DNA from 3 places in the Microbulbifer sp. ABF4_107 genome. Region 1 is predicted to be linked to each of the others. Evidence: predicted binding sites of a transcription regulator. Region 1 holds the regulator's gene; each other region holds the start of a gene.
The links. The regulator LexA, encoded in region 1, represses DNA repair genes until DNA is damaged. The targets are predictions, from matches to a motif close to ACTGTNTNTANANACAGT.

Region 1 (5,463 bases):
ACCTGCAAGAACACCCGCAAGCTGCTGAAGAGTGGCCAGCCGGCACCGCCCAAAATGGATCCGGTACCCATGCCGGAGCTGGCCTGCGAGAAAGTGGATGATACCTATATTCTCCGCGACGGCGCCTCCGGTCTGTTTTTGGCTGCCAGTCAGTTCCCGAAAAATCGCGAAACCCGCGCACCCCTGATCAAGGAGCTGCTGCCGCACAAGGACGAAATCGATCCCAAGTACAGCTTCCTGTTCTCTGCTCCCACCGAGGACAACGAGGGCCGTGATACGGTTGTGCGCTTCAGCCGTAAAACTCAGGAGCAGTATGTCCAGAGTGAGGAAGAGGGCAAGGCGACCGGTTGGAAGGCGTTCTATCGCGATGGCAAGTGGCAGGTAGAAGCGCCGGCTAAAAAGGCTCCGGCGAAGAAAAAAGCTGCCGCGAAAAAGGCCCCGGCCAAAAAAGCGGCTGCCAAGAAGGCGCCAGCCAAGAAAAAGGCTGCTCCAAAAAAATCCCCGGCCAAGTAATTGGTCGGAGACCTGCCGACCCGTCATCCCGGCGAAGAGCCTGTGCCGGACTTGATCCGGTAACGGGATCCAGACCTATCCGTCATCCCGGCGAAGGCCGGGATCCAGAATCCCAGAGGTATGCAGTTTGAGTAATCCCTATACCGGTACCGTCGCTTCGGCGCTGCGTAAGGCCCAGCTGCTGCTGCAATCCAGCGCGGAAGCGGGCAATACGCCGTTGCTGGAGTCCTCCCTGCTGGAAGCGGCGGTGCTGCAGTTGTGGCGTGGTTACCGTGCGTTTCTGGCGGAGCAGGGGCATCAGATGCAGTTGGGTTTTGCGGCCGGTGCTGAGCCGGAAACAGCGCAGGCGCTGGCGTCCCTGGTGTCCCAGCGTGGCAAATTCAGTGGTGAAGCCAATGAGCTGGTCAGTCTCGCAGAAAACCCCGATAGCTGGTTTGCGGGGCTCTTCGCAGCCTGGCGTAAATTGTGGGTACTGAGCGCCTCTGGTTCAGTAAGCTCTGGCTCTACCGGTTCTGCTGCGCAGGCGGCGCCCTCCAAACCTGCTGCCACCGTCCAGTCCATCATCCCGGTACGCCAACTGGATAGCGCGGCCGAGGCCCCTGACCAGCCTCTCACCCGTGAGCGGGTGCAGCAGTGGTACCAGTCCCTTTTCGAGCTGATCCAGCGCCAGAGGGCCCACAGTCAGGAGTGGTAGGGTGTGGTACACTGGCTCCAAATTACGCGGTTAGTGGAGAAGTGAATGTCTACCGAGACTTACGAAATCATCGAGTTGTCCAATGGTGATGTAGCGTTGCGACGCGCTGGTCACAAGGGAGAACCGCTGGTGCGTATTCATTTCTCGGACGAGAGCCAGCATTTCCTGCGCGAGCACAAGGTGGCGGTGGCCCGTGCCATGCTGGAGGCGGGGATCGAAGCGGTACAGGACATCAACGAGATGGAGCCGGAGCCGTTTGAGGAAGAAGAGGTGGATCTGGCCGAGCACACGATTCACTGAACATTCCGTGGTTAATTCGCAGACATAAAAAAACAGGGCAAAAGCCCTGTTTTTTTATGTTCGAAGTGCGAGACACGGGATGTTTGGCGACTTGTCATCCCGGCGAAGGCCGGGATCCAGAAAACCTGCGGGCTCGTCGCTCCGAACCGCCATTATCAAATCGGGTTCTGGCGAATCACGCCCACCGCCAAACCTTCAATGGCAAAGCTGCGGTCCCGCATGTCCACTTCGATCACATCAAAGTCCTGATTCTCCGGCAGCAGCTGCACGGTGGCCTGATTGCCGCGACGTTTAAAGCGCTTCACGGTGACTTCGTCCTCGATGCGCGCAACAACGATCTGCCCATTGCGAATATTGTCAGTGCGCTGCACGGCCAGTAAATCGCCGTCGAGAATACCCGCATCTTTCATGCTCATGCCGTGTACGCGCAACAGGTAGTCCGCGGGTGGGTGAAAAAATTCCGCGGGAATTTCGCAGTACTCTTCGATATTTTCTTCCGCCAGAATCGGGTTGCCGGCGGCAACGCGGCCAACAATGGGTAAACCACTGTTGTAGTCGGGAATTCGAATACCGCGGGAAGCGCCAGCGACCATTTCAATCGCGCCTTTGCGGGCCAAGGCTTTCAGGTGTTCTTCCGCGGCATTGGGTGAGCGGAAGCCCAGCTCCTGGGCAATTTCGGCTCGGGTGGGCGGGTAGCCCGTATCATCCAGATAGGATTTGATCAGTTCCAGTACCTGAGCCTGGCGTGCAGTGAGGTTTGTCATGGGCTCCTTCCTGTTGTCTGTATTTATATACAGTTGCTGTGATTATATACAGATTTCAGGGGCGCGCAATCATTGCCCGATTGCGGGGTTGCGGTGGACTCGCGGCACGATGACGGCGGGCACTGGCCGGAGCGATCCGTCAGTAGCCCTCGTCAGTACCCGGAAACGAATCTCCTTCAAGCCGGTCAATGACGCTTTGCGCGGGAGAAAAGATCGGGCTGCGGTAGCCTGCGTCTTCCTCATCCTGCATTTCGTCGGCAAAGGTGCCATAACCTGCATTGGCGTCTTCCGGAGCGGCGGCGCCAATTACTGGTAGCGACGGCCAGTTCTGGAACTCGATTTCGTCCAGGCTGCCGTCCACATACTGAATTTCGATCGTGCGGGCGGGATGGTCAACGGCAACCACTTCAAACAGGTCGCCAGTATCAAAATTTTCAAACCAACTGCCAATTTCCGGAGCGATTCGTGCCATGGCGTGCTCCTCCTCTTTTACTGCTTTGTTGTCTTCGCCTTCAGTTCCATCCCGGCGCTTTCAGAACTTGTACACTCGTTCTAATGTGGTGGACGCAAGCTTGGTACTCCCGCGGGGTGGAGAATGGCTTGCGCAGGTTTCATCGTCGGCGGACTGTGCTAGTCTCGCGGTAAAACAAGCGTTTAAATTGTTGGTTTGAATTGGTGTGAAATCGGCATGAGTCAGTCAGACACAGTCCATCGTATTCTGGACGCCGCTGAAGTCCTGTTCGCGGAGCGGGGCTTTACCGAGACCTCCCTGCGTACCATCACCAGTACCGCCGGGGTGAACCTGGCAGCGGTGAACTACCATTTCGGTTCTAAAAAAGAACTGATTCAGGCTGTTTTCGAGCGGTTCCTTACACCTTTTACGGCCACTCTCGATCAGGAGCTTGCGCGCAGGGCGGGGGCTGGTGAGCCACTGCAACTGGATGATCTGCTGCAAAGCCTGTACCGGGTGGCGCTGGCCGGTCTGGCCAGTCAGGGGCGCGACCCGAAACGCTTTATGCGATTGCTCGGTCTGGCGTATACCCAGTCCCAGGGGCACTTGCGGCGTTTTATCGTATCCCGCTACGGTGACAGCTACCGGCGCTTTGCCGGGCAGTTGGCGGCGGCTCTGCCGCACGTTGACCCGGTGACCTTCTACTGGCGTCTCTACTTCATGCTTGGCGCTACGGTCTTTTCTCTTTCGAGCTTTGACGCCATTGAAGCTATCCTACGGGAAGATTTTGGCGCCCAGAGCAGTCTCGAGGAGACCCTGGCGCGCCTGGCGCCCGCGGCCGTTGCCATGCTCACTGCGCCCATGCCGGGAAACAACGCCGGCGACGTCGATTAAATTCAATGTGGAGTTCATGCGGATGTCTACCCCGATTGGCCCGGTAATGATTGATGTCGAAGGGCACACCCTCACCGAGGAAGAGCGCACGCTGCTGCGTCATCCCCAGGTGGGTGGACTGATTTTCTTTGCGCGGAATTTCGAAAGCCGGCCACAGCTGGAGGCACTGATTGCAGAGATTCGCGCCGTGCGCCCGGAAATCCTGCTGGCGGTGGATCAGGAAGGGGGCCGGGTGCAGCGCTTTCGCGATTCTTTCACCCGAATTCCCTCAATGCAGGCGCTTAGTGCCCGGGCCGATAAACAGCAACTGGAAGATGTGGGCTGGTTGCTGGCCGCGGAGTTGCTGGCGGTTGGCATCGACTTCAGTTTCGCGCCAGTGCTGGATGCGGACGACGACTTCTGCCGTATTGTCGGCGATCGCAGCTTTGCCCGGGATCCACTAAAGCTTGCCGAGAAGGCGCGCCCGTTTATGGCGGGTATGCACGACGCGGGCATGGCCACGACCGGCAAGCACTTCCCGGGGCATGGGCAGGTGCTCGAAGATAGTCATGAAGAGTTGCCCGTGGATCAGCGCCCCCTGGAGGAGGTGCTGTCTTCCGATTGCATACCATTTAGCGAGAGTATTGCGGCCGGTGAGCTGGAGGCCGTGATGCCGGCGCATATTCGTTTTGCCCAGGTGGATGAAAATCCGGTGGGTTTTTCCCGGTTCTGGCTGCAGGAGATTCTGCGCAAGCGCCTCAAATTTGATGGCGTTATTTTCAGTGACGATTTGACCATGGAGGGCGCGGGCGCTGCAGGCGGCTACCGGGAGCGTATTCACGCTGCCATGGCGGCAGGGTGCGATATGGGCGTGGTCTGTAATAATCGTGCAGGTGCCATTGAGGTGCTGGAGGCTTTGGAAGGGTTTACACCGGATCCTGCATCCAGCAAGCGCCTGGAGCGGATGCGCGGCCGCGGGGAAATTCAATCCTGGGGTGCACTGAAAAAGAGTGAGCGCTGGCAGAAAACCCGGCAGTGGCTGGCCTCCTGGATGTAAATACCGTGCCTTATTTGTTAAAAATGGTGCGCACGTTTGTTTGTACAGCAATAAATTTCAGTAACTAATGGAGTTGTTTGTGGAGTCAGTTACAGCGTTTTTGCGCTCTCTGGTGGGGGATGATCGTTTCTGGATTGCCGAAATATTTGTCGTCGTATTGATCACGGCTACTGCGTCCTGGGTTCTGGGACTGTTTGTTAACCGGCTGCGCGAGCGCGCGGAGCGAACCGTCAACCCCTGGGATGATGCGCTGGTCAATTCGATCAACCCGCCCGCGTCGATTCTGGTCTGGTTGCTGGGGCTATCGTTTGCCGCTGCCCGTGCCGGTGACGCGACCGGGGCAGAACTCCTGCTCTGGCTGGATGGCAAACCCAGAGCGATAGGCTTTGTCGTGGTGGTTACCTGGTTTGCGCTGCGTTTTGCGAAAGAGGTTGAGCAGAATCTCGCAGATCCGCGCTACGCGCGTAAGCCCGTCGACACAACCACTGTGCGTGCCATAGGCAAGCTGGTGCGGGCCTCCATCATGATTACTGCGGGAATGGTTGTCATGGAACGGCTCGGGTACAACCTCAGCGGGATACTGGCCATGGGTGGCATCGGTGGCCTGGCAATCGGTTTTGCCGCCAAAGACTTGCTTGCGAATTTCTTTGGCGGGCTGATGATCTATCTGGATCGCCCGTTCAAAGTGGGGGATTGGGTAAGGTCGCCGGATAAGGAAATCGAAGGGACGGTTGAAGATATTGGCTGGCGCCTGACCCGAATTCGTACTTTCGACAAGCGCCCCTTGTATATTCCCAACGGTGTGTTTACC
Region 2 (5,463 bases), 850 kb from region 1:
GCTCTTCCTGGCCAGTTGGACCCTGGGGTTCGGGGGCGATCAGGCGGTCGGCTTCAATCACGGGGAATTCTCAAATGGATACGGTATCAGGCCGGAGCCATGCTTTTCAGTGCCAGGCGGATAAGAGTGGCGCTGTCGGCTTCGGGCTGCTCTTTGGCGGCGCGGGCAACCATTTTGGTGGCGTCGGTGGGCTTGTAGCCCAGGGCAGCGAGGGCGCTTTCGGCCTCGCCACTGTGATCGACTTTGGGTTCGGCGTTGGTGGACATCAGCGGGATATCGCCGAGGTCGCCGGTCTGCGGGGTGAGTTTGCCGCGCAGTTCGATAATCAGACGCTCGGCGGTTTTCTTGCCCACGCCGGGTACCTTCACCAATGCGCTCACATTGTCATCCGCCACACAACGGGCCAGTGCGGCGCCGTCGAGGCCGGACAGGATGGCCAGGGCCATTTTGGGGCCGACGCCGTTGACCTTGATCAGGGTACGGAACAGCTGACGATCGGTTTCGCGGATAAAACCAAACAGCTGTTGGGAGGTTTCCGATACCGCCAGATGGGTATGCAACTGCACACTACCGCCCAGCTGGGGCAGTTCAAAGATGGTGGTCATGGGGGCCAGCACTTCGTAGCCCACACCCTGCACGTCTACCAGTAATTGCGGGGGCTGCACGGCGGCCAGTTTGCCGGTGAGTCTTCCGATCATGTTGTTCTCTTTTTCCTCCGAACCTTTAAGTCCGGTGGTCCGTATTTTTCTAGTTCAGTGGCGCCGCTACTGCCGGTAAAGGTTTGCCAGACACGCCGTAAACCCATCCATGGGGGCTCTTCCGCGAGGTCCCTCTCGCAGAAGGTCTGGCAAACCTTTACCGGCAGCAGCGCCTTAAATTCTCACCGAAGTTGTTTATCCAACCACGGGGTATACCCGGTGCAACCCAAGTATTTCGAGCCAAGACGCTAAGGCTTCGATACCGGGGACACCTTCGCGGGACCGTCTGCGGCCTGGATGGCCGCAGCCGAGCCCCCAGGGATGGGTTTACGGGGGGGCGCCTAGCCCGTGTCCCGCGAAGGTGTCACCGGTAGCGGAGCCGCCACCCAACGTCCCGACTGCGTACCACGAAACCCATCGCACCCCCGAAGCCAAACTCAAGTAACACTAAGCCGGCCACGACGAAACCGAGTGCGACTCCCGGCAGAGGTTTGAATCAACGTCTGCATCGTATGCATATGACACAGGGCAACGGCCAAAGCATCCGCCGCATCTTCCTGCGGGGAAGCCGGCAGCTTCAAAAGGGTTTTGACCATGTGCTGCACCTGCAGCTTGTCCGCACCACCGTTGCCTACCACGGCCTGTTTCACCTTGCGCGCTTCGTATTCCGAGACCGGCAGATCCGCGTGGGTGGCGGCGACGATGGCGGCGCCTCTGGCCTGGCCGAGCTTTAGCGCAGAGCCGGCGCTTTTCGACATAAACACGTTTTCGATCGCCATCTGCTGCGGCTGGTACTGCTGGGCAATCTGGCTGACGGCGTCAAATATGAGCTTCAGGCGCTCGGGCAGCGGGCCGTCGGGGAGCTTGATCACACCGCTGGCGACGTAGCGGGCATTGGAGCGCTCGACGTCAATCAGGCCGTAACCGGTTTTGCGTGAGCCGGGGTCGATGCCCAGAATTCGGGTCACGGCAGGCTGCCCCCTGTACATTTATACAATTGTTGACGGGAAGTTTCCCAAGGTGAGGACTGGGCGTCAAGGCGGGAAGCAGATCTGCACGGTCAGTTACAAAAATGCCCCGCGATTGCGGGGCATTTTCGAAGCCGTGTAGCGGACAAGGATCAACCTAGTTCCGCCATCACTTCTTCGGGGATATCGGCGTTGGAGTAGACATTCTGCACATCGTCCAGGTCTTCCAGCATATCCACCAGCGCCATTACCTTTTCCGCCCCGTCTTTATCCATGGGGACGGTGGTGGATGGGATCATGGCGATTTCGGCATTGTCCGGCTTGAAGCCCGCTTCGGTGAGCGCATCTTTTACCGACATGTAATCGGTGAACTCGGTGGTGACTTCGATGCTGCCGTCATCGTTGGTTTCGATATCTTCGGCGCCGGCTTCCAGAGCCGCTTCCATCAGCGCATCTTCATCAACGCCGGGTTCGAAATACATCTGGCCCTTGCGGGCGAACAGGTAGGCAACGGAGCCGTCGGTACCCAGGTTGCCACCCCGCTTGGTAAACGCGTGGCGGATTTCGGCTACGGTGCGATTGCGGTTGTCGGTGAGGCATTCCACCAGTACCGCTACACCACCAACGCCGTATCCTTCATAGGTAACCGCTTCGTAGTTTTCTCCATCGGCATTGCCGGCGCCGCGGGCGATGGCCTTGTCGATGGTGTCGCGCTTCATGTTCGCGCCGAGGGCTTTATCGATGGTGGCGCGCAGTGTGGGGTTGTCATCCGGGTTGGCACCGCCTTTCGCGGCTACGGTGAGCTCGCGAATGATCTTGGTGAAAACCTTACCCCGCTTGGCGTCCTGGGCGGCCTTGCGGTGTTTGATATTGGCCCATTTACTGTGTCCTGCCATCGATAAATCTCCGGTCTTTGTTCTATATCTAAATCTGGGTCTGGCGCACTCATGCTTTTCGTCTCCCCGGCGCAGGCCGGGGTCCAGCTATCTGGATTCCGGCCTGCGCCGGAATGACGATTAAAATGCTGCCTTTAACCTACCTGCTCTTCTTTCTGGCGCAGGCGGATACTCAGTTCGCGCAGCTGCTTGGCATCTACCGCTCCCGGGGCGTCGGTCATTACACAGGCCGCGCTCTGGGTTTTCGGGAAAGCAATGACGTCGCGGATGGAGTCGCTGTCGGTCATCAGCATCACCAGGCGGTCGAGGCCAAAGGCCAGGCCGCCGTGGGGCGGTGCGCCGTACTTCAATGCGTCCAGCAGGAAGCCAAACTTCTCGCGCTGCTCCTCGGCCTCGATGCCGAGGGCGCGGAATACGGTCTGCTGCATATCCTGGTTGTGGATACGGATGGAACCACCACCCAGCTCGGTGCCGTTCAGCACCATGTCGTAGGCGCGGGACAGGGCTTCCAGCGGATTTTCTTCCAGCTCTTCTGCGGAACAGGACGGCGCGGTGAACGGGTGGTGCAGTGCGGTAACGCTGCCGTCGTCGTTCTCTTCGAACATCGGGAAGTCCACCACCCACAGCGGCGCCCACTCGGACACGTACAGATCCAGGTCTTCACCCAGCTTGCAGCGCAGTGCGCCGAGCGCTTCGGAAACCACCTTGGCCTTGTCGGAACCGAAGAAGATCAGGTCGCCGTTCTCAGCCTGTACGCGGTCAAGAATGGCCGCACGCACGTCGGTGGGCAGGAATTTGACGATCGGGGACTGCAGGCCGCCTTCCAGGTCGGACTTGTCGTTGACCTTGATGTAGGCCAGGCCCTTGGCGCCGTAGATGGACACGTACTTGGTGTAGTCGTCGATCTGCTTGCGGGTCAGCTTGTCGTTGCCGCCGGGGACTTTCAGCGCGGTCACGCGACCTTTCGGGTCGTTGGCCGGGCCGGAAAACACCTTGAAGTCCACTTGTGTCATCAGGTCCTTGATATCCACCAGCTCCAGCGGGATGCGCAGGTCCGGCTTGTCGGAACCGAATTTCGCCATCGCCTCACTGAACGGCATGCGTGGGAATTCACCCAGCTCGACACCCTTCAGTTCCTTGAACAGCTTGCGAATCATGTCCTCGGTGATGGACATGATCGCGTTCTCATCGAGGAATGCAGTCTCAATGTCGATCTGGGTGAATTCCGGCTGACGGTCTGCGCGCAGGTCTTCGTCGCGGAAACACTTGGCGATCTGGTAGTAGCGATCGAAGCCGGACACCATCAGCAGCTGCTTGAACAGCTGCGGGGACTGAGGCAGCGCGAAGAACTTGCCAGCGTGGGTGCGGCTCGGCACCAGGTAATCACGGGCGCCTTCCGGGGTAGCGCGGGTCAGGATCGGGGTTTCGATATCCAGGAAACCTTCGCCGTCCAGGTAGTTGCGGATGGCGTTGGTGATCTGGGAGCGGAAACGCAGGTTGCGCTGCATTTCGGTGCGGCGCAGGTCCAGGTAGCGGTACTTCAGACGCACGTCTTCGCCGACGGCGGTGTGCTCGTCCAGCTGGAAGGGCGGGGTTTCCGCGCTGTTGAGAATTTCCAGCCGCAGGCCGTAAACCTCGATTTCACCGGTGACCATGTTCGGGTTTACCGCTTCCGGGGCGCGGGCGCGCACACGGCCGGTAACCTTCAGGACATATTCACTGCGCACGCGATCGGCGAGTTCAAAGTGCTCTGCGGCATCCGGATCGAAGACCACCTGGGCAATACCATCGCGGTCGCGCAGGTCGATAAAGATCACCCCACCGTGATCGCGGCGGCGGTCTACCCAGCCACACAGGGTTACTTCGCGGTCAATATCGGCGGATCGCAGGGCGCCACAGTAGTCGGTGCGCATGGAGTCTTATTCCCTTAGTAGTATCGTCTTTGTTCAGCTTTCTTAGCTTCAGGTGCTCAGTTTTGCAGCTTAGCTGGCTTTCGCTTCCGAGCCACCGGATTTGCCGGCGGGCTTGGCAGTATCACCGGCAAGATTCTTCTTACTGCCGGTTTTGAAGTCGGTTTCATACCAACCGCCACCCTTGAGGCGGAATCCGGCGGCACTGATTTTTTTGCTCAATTCCGCCTGGTTGCACGCGGGGCAGTCGGTCAGCGGAGCGTCGCTCATACGCTGCAGGGCTTCCATCTGGTGCCCACAGGCCTTGCATTGGTATTCGTAAATAGGCATGGCTAATACCCGGAATATAAAGGGGCGCAGATTATACATGAGCACTTGCGAGGGAAGAAGGAGCCTGTTCACTGGAGCAACCCGGTGCTCGCAGGTAGCCTCGGGCCAGCGTTTCACGGGCCATTTTTCGGCCAAAACCCTAAAAAAAAGCACTTTTTTTCTGATTTAAGCCCGTGCGCGCGGAAAAAAACTGGATATACTTCAGCTCAGTACTTGGGTACGCCACTGGGCAAACCTTGATGTACGCCCACTTTCACTGGAAAAAACACTTACATAAGGAAGGAAGCTAACATGGCCGCAAAGAAGAAAGTCGCAGCTAAGAAAGCCCCCGCCAAGAAGACTGCAGCCAAAAAGGCTCCAGCCAAGAAAGCAGCAGCCAAGGCCGCTCCGGCCAAGAAAGTGACTGCAATCAAAGAGAAGTACACCAAAACCCAGATCCTGAACCAGATCGCCGAGAAGACCGAACTGTCCCGCAAACAGGTTCAGTCTGTCCTGGACGAGCTGACCGATGTGATCGAAGGTCACGTGAAGAAGCGCGGCGTGGGCGAATTCGCCCTGCCGGGCCTGCTGAAGATCACCACCGTGAAGAAGCCGGCCAAAAAAGCCCGCAAAGGCATCAACCCCTTCACCGGCGAAGAGACCATGTTCAAGGCCAAGCCTG
Region 3 (5,463 bases), 1.1 Mb from region 1:
GGGCGAATACCTGATTGAGCAGGGCTACACTTCCAGCGACTATCTGGCGATTCGTGGTGGCTCCAACGGCGGCCTGCTGGTTGGCGCAGTAATGACCCAGCGCCCGGACCTGGTGAAAGTGGCACTGCCTGCGGTGGGCGTGATGGACATGCTGCGTTACCACACCTTCACCGCTGGTGCCGGCTGGGCCTACGACTACGGCACTGCGGAGCAGAGTGAAGAAATGTTCCAGTACCTGAAAGGCTATTCGCCGGTACACAACGTGCAGGCCGATACCAGCTATCCTGCGACTCTGGTGACGACGGCGGATCACGATGACCGCGTTGTACCGGCACACTCGTTCAAGTTTGCCGCAGAATTGCAGAGCAAGCAGGCGGGTGCTGCGCCTACACTGATTCGGATCGAAACCAACGCAGGCCACGGTGCCGGAACCCCGGTTTCCAAGACCATCGAACAGTACGCGGATATTTTCGGCTTTACCCTGTTCAATATGGGGGTCACCGAACTGCCGGAAAGTTGATCCTGCAACCTTCTGTCATCGTTTCGGCATGAATCGGGGGCAAGATAATGGCTTGACAGGATGATATGACTGATTGGTCTATCGCTCTGTCGCGAGGTATCATTTGGAGCCAATAGATTTATGCCGAGACTTAACGCTGTGCCCAAGGCAACCGACCGGTCTTCACCCCTGCAGATTGAGCTGAGCGCCTGCCCGGCCATACTTCCTCTGTATTTCCGCGCTTTGACGGCTCGCAAAAAGGGGGCTTCGGCCGCCCAGGGGCCAGCAGTTCTGGCCAGTGTCAGCCTGCGCGGGCAGAGAGTCGATGCCGAGCGTGTGCGCGCCTATCGCGAGGTATGTGGCTTTAACGCTGGTAGCCAGCTGCCGGCCACTTATCCGTTTGTTCTGGCTATGCCACTGCATCTGAAATTACTGGTTTCCGATGCATTTCACTTCCCCATTCTCGGTCTGGTCCACCTGCGTAACCAGATAACCCAACACCGCCCTGTCGAATCCTGCGAAGCGCTGGATATTCGCTGTGATCTGCTGTCACCGGTGGCGGTCAAACGCGGTTATGAGTTCGCGCTGGTTACCCGGGTCAGTGTCGCGGGCGACCTTGTGTGGGAGTGCGAAAGCGTGATGTTGAGCCGTGCGCGTCACGGCGGTAAAGACAAGCCCCTGCAGTCCGGGTTTGCTGCCTTCCCGGGAGTCATGCCCGATATGGCGGCTGGCAGTGCAGAGGCGTGGGCTATTCCGGAGGCTGCTGGCCGCAGCTACGCGCGGGTATCCGGTGACTGGAATCCCATTCACCTGTTCGCGTCTTCGGCGCGGCTGTTTGGCTTTTCCAGTGCCATTGTGCATGGTATGTGGACCAAAGCAGCCTGCCTTGCCTCGTTGGAGAAAGGCGCGGGGCTGCCGCAGCAGTTCCGGTTGAGTGTGGAGTACAAACGCCCGGTACTTCTGCCTTCGTCCGTGCGCTTCCAGTGTGTCACCGGGGAGCTGGCAACCGGTTTCCGGGTTGCGGACGACAGCGGTAAAACCCAGTATCTGAATGGTCTGCTCGAGCCGTTGCGGTAGGGCTGGCAGAAGTGTGTCTGTGAGGCGGAACAGAAGTTTATGGCGAATAGCGACACGGATCCGCGAATGGCGTTAGCGGCAGAACTCGGCGAAGAGCTGGTCCGGCTTGGCTGGAAAGTGACCACTGCCGAGTCCTGCACTGGTGGCGCCATTGCCGCAGCGATAACTTCCGTTGCCGGTTCGTCGGTCTGGTTTGATGGCGCAGTTGTATCCTATGCAGACCGAATCAAGCGCAGCTTTCTCGGCGTCGATCAGCGAGACCTTGATACCGCCGGCGCGGTCAGCGAGCCGGTGGTTCGGCAGATGGCGGTGGGGGCACTCAATCGCCTGGATGCCAATCTGGCCGTGGCGGTGAGCGGTATCGCTGGTCCGGATGGCGGCAGTGAAGATAAGCCGGTAGGTACTGTGTGGATTGCCTGGGCACACGGGGAGGGGCAGGAACCTCTGTCCGTCGAGGCCCGGCAAATGCACTTCACCGGCAACCGCGCTGCCATTCAGTTGCAAACCGTAGACGAAGCCCTGCAGGGCTTGCTGGCCATTACCCGCAGTCACCCAGCCTGACCCTCATTCCCGTTTGTCCGGTACTGCTGTGCCAGGTTTTCTATCCTGGCCCGTCGAATACCCGCCATTCCCGATTACTGGTTGCTTATACAGTAATTTTTCTCTAAGCTCCCTTTCCATAGCAGTCATTACTCACCAAATTTCAGGTACATATGGGAAAGGTCATGGATTCCAACAAAGACAAGGCTTTACAGGCAGCGCTCTCTCAGATCGAGCGCCAGTTCGGCAAGGGCACCGTCATGCGTATGGGAGACAAGGAGCGGCAACGCATCCCGGCGATCTCCACCGGCTCTCTTGGTCTGGACGTGGCACTGGGTATTGGCGGCCTGCCGCGCGGTCGTATTGTCGAGATCTACGGTCCTGAATCCTCTGGTAAAACGACCCTGACCCTGCAGGTGATCGCCGAAGCCCAGCGCAAAGGTGGCACCTGTGCCTTCGTGGATGCGGAGCACGCACTGGACCCGATCTACGCCGAGAAGCTGGGCGTGAACGTAGACGAGCTGATCGTTTCCCAGCCGGATACCGGTGAGCAGGCCCTGGAAGTGGCGGATATGCTGGTGCGCTCCGGTGCCGTAGATGTACTGGTGGTCGACTCCGTAGCGGCGCTGACGCCGCGCGCGGAAATTGAAGGCGAAATGGGCGATTCCCACGTAGGCCTGCAGGCCCGCCTGATGTCCCAGGCCCTGCGCAAGCTGACCGGTAACATCAAAAACACCAACACCCTGTGCGTGTTCATCAACCAGATTCGTATGAAGATCGGTGTGATGTTCGGCTCCCCGGAAACCACCACCGGCGGTAACGCGCTCAAGTTCTACTCTTCTGTGCGCCTCGACATCCGTCGTATCGGTTCCGTGAAGGAAGGCGATGAGGTGGTGGGTAACGAGACCCGGGTCAAGGTCGTGAAGAACAAGGTGGCACCGCCGTTCAAGCAGACCGAGTTCCAGATCATGTACGGGCAGGGCATCAACCTGTTGGGCGAGATTATCGATTACGGCGTGAAAATGGGCCTGGTCGACAAGGCCGGCGCCTGGTACAGCTACAAGGGTGACAAGATCGGCCAGGGCAAGGCCAATGCGGTGAAGTTCCTCAAAGAGAACGAAGATATCCGCAACGAGATCGAATCCGGGCTGCGCGCCCAGTTGCTCGGTGACGTGACTCCGGCTCCGGCCGAAGAAGTGGAAGCTGCGGAAGACTGATCTTGTCTTTCTTTCGCAATCCCAATGGCGACGGGGGCAGTGCAGACTGCGACTTCCCGTCGCCAGACTTCTCCTCAGGCCCCTCTTCAGACGCCTCGCTCTCATCGCCTGCCCCTCAGCCCCATAAAACACCTGCCGATGCTTTCCAGGCGCTGTTCAATCACGCGCTGGATCTACTTGCCCGCCGCGAGCACTCCTGCGAAGAGCTGCGCCAGAAGCTCGCGCGAAAGCACCCCGATGCAGATTTTGACGGCGTGCTGCAGCGGCTGCAGGAGCTGAACTACCAGTGTGACCGGCGTTTTGCCGAGACCTTCTGCCGCTCCCGGGTAAACCGTGGGCAGGGGCCGCTGCGAATCCGGCAGGAATTGCAGATCCGTGGAATTCGCGGGGTGCTGGCCCTGGAGGCGATGGACAAGCTGCAGGAGGAAATGGACTGGTTCGAGCTTGCCCTGGAGCAATTGCAGCGCAAGTTTCGCCGCCCCGTCGACGACTCGCTGCCGCGGGAGCAATTGTTGAAGGAGCGCGCGCGGCGCCAGCGGTATCTGGCCTACCGCGGTTTCTATGGCGATGCGATCCAGTACGCCATTGAAGAGCTGAACCGGCCGCAAGACTGAGTCGACTTGTCGCGTCGTATATACTGGCACTAGTTCAGCCGGAGTCCACTAGGCCTAGTGGGGCTGTTGTTTTGTGAATAACCATCCATAAACAGAACGACCCCGGATCTGGCGCGCTTTCATGATTCTCTCCATCGACCAGGGTACTACCGGTACCACCGCCTTTATCTTCGATACCAATGGCAAGCTGCGCGGCCGCAGTTATTCGGAATTTTCCCAGTATTACCCCGAGCCCGGTTGGGTACAGCACGATGCCAGTGAGATCTGGCAGGTGACCCTGAAGGTGTGCGCGGCGGCGATGCAGCGGGCGGGCATTGAGGCGTCCGAGCTGAGTGCGCTGGGGATTACCAATCAGCGCGAGACTACAGTGCTGTGGGATCGAGCGACCGGCGAGCCAGTGCATCCCGCCATCGTTTGGCAGTGCCGGCGCTCGGCCGGAATCTGCAATGAATTGCGCAGGGCAGGGGCCGAGCCCATGGTGCGCGCCAAAACCGGTCTGTTGCTGGATGCCTATTTCTCCGCCAGCAAGCTGCGCTGGATCTTTCGCGAGTCGCCGGAGCTACATCGCCGAGCCGAGGCCGGGGATCTCTGTTTCGGCACCATCGACAGTTGGCTGATCTGGTGCTTCACCGGTGGACGCCAGCACCTCACTGATCATACCAACGCCAGCCGAACCCTGCTGTACGACCTGGATCGCCACCAGTGGGACAGCGAGTTACTGGAACTGTTCGATTGCCCCGCTTCCATACTGCCGGAAATCCGCCCGTCCGCCGGTGACTTTGGCACTACCGATCCCACCGCTTTCTTCGGTGCCCGGGTGCCCATCGCTGGGGTCGCGGGCGATCAGCAGGCGGCGCTATACGGGCAGGGCTGTTTTGCGCCGGGTAGTATGAAAAATACCTACGGCACCGGCTGTTTTATGTTGGCCAGTGCCGGCAAGCGCCGCCCGCTGGTGCCGGATGGCATGCTCACCACCATTGCCTGTGGTGCAGACGGTCAGCCGCAATTTGCGATTGAAGGGTCGGTATTCAATGCCGGTGCGGCGGTACAGTGGTTGCGGGATGACCTGGGGGTTATTCAGCAGGCGGCAGATTCTGAGCAGCTGGCCCAGTCCATCCCGCACACCCGAGGTGTGTATATGGTGCCCGCCTTCAGCGGTTTGGGGGCGCCACACTGGGATGCCGATGCCCGCGGTGCCATGTTCGGTCTCACCCGGGGTGCAGGGCGGGCAGAGATTGTCCGCGCCACGCTCGAAGCCATTGCCTTTCAGAGTCACGAGTTGGCAGAGCTGATGGCCCAGGCCCTGGGGGTCGAGTTGCAGTGCCTGCGAGTGGATGGCGGCGCCAGCGCGAATAATTTCCTGATGCAGTTCCAGGCGGATATTTCCAATCTGCGTGTGGAGCGGCCCCGGCAGATAGAATCGACCGCCGTTGGCGCCGCCTTGCTCGCGGGTGTCGGTGCCGGCCTGTGGGAGAGCGATGCGCTTCCCGAGTGCCTGCAGGACATCGAGCAGGAC

Region 2: the regulator LexA is predicted to act here: its motif matches at 1,679-1,696, upstream of ruvC (crossover junction endodeoxyribonuclease RuvC).
Region 3: the regulator LexA is predicted to act here: its motif matches at 2,214-2,231, upstream of recA (recombinase RecA).

Annotation. Positions count from the first base shown of each region.
Region 1 covers NZ_CM149983.1:1,310,921-1,316,383, forward strand. The annotation lists gene topA (type I DNA topoisomerase) at 1-513, shown strand, start outside; gene ACYX4K_RS05380 (hypothetical protein) at 641-1,207, shown strand; gene ACYX4K_RS05385 (hypothetical protein) at 1,253-1,507, shown strand; gene lexA (transcriptional repressor LexA) at 1,663-2,271, opposite strand; gene ACYX4K_RS05395 (DUF6763 family protein) at 2,411-2,743, opposite strand; gene ACYX4K_RS05400 (TetR/AcrR family transcriptional regulator) at 2,960-3,616, shown strand; gene nagZ (beta-N-acetylhexosaminidase) at 3,639-4,652, shown strand; gene ACYX4K_RS05410 (mechanosensitive ion channel family protein) at 4,720-5,463, shown strand, end outside.
Region 2 covers NZ_CM149983.1:458,800-464,262, reverse strand. The annotation lists gene ruvB (Holliday junction branch migration DNA helicase RuvB) at 1-61, opposite strand, end outside; gene ruvA (Holliday junction branch migration protein RuvA) at 87-698, opposite strand; gene ruvC (crossover junction endodeoxyribonuclease RuvC) at 1,136-1,666, opposite strand; gene ACYX4K_RS01765 (YebC/PmpR family DNA-binding transcriptional regulator) at 1,819-2,562, opposite strand; gene aspS (aspartate--tRNA ligase) at 2,697-4,475, opposite strand; gene ACYX4K_RS01755 (FmdB family zinc ribbon protein) at 4,545-4,802, opposite strand; gene ACYX4K_RS01750 (HU family DNA-binding protein) at 5,094-5,463, shown strand, end outside.
Region 3 covers NZ_CM149983.1:2,366,118-2,371,580, reverse strand. The annotation lists gene ACYX4K_RS09810 (prolyl oligopeptidase family serine peptidase) at 1-520, shown strand, start outside; gene ACYX4K_RS09805 (MaoC/PaaZ C-terminal domain-containing protein) at 641-1,576, shown strand; gene ACYX4K_RS09800 (CinA family protein) at 1,643-2,137, shown strand; gene recA (recombinase RecA) at 2,302-3,333, shown strand; gene ACYX4K_RS09790 (regulatory protein RecX) at 3,336-3,947, shown strand; gene glpK (glycerol kinase GlpK) at 4,069-5,463, shown strand, end outside.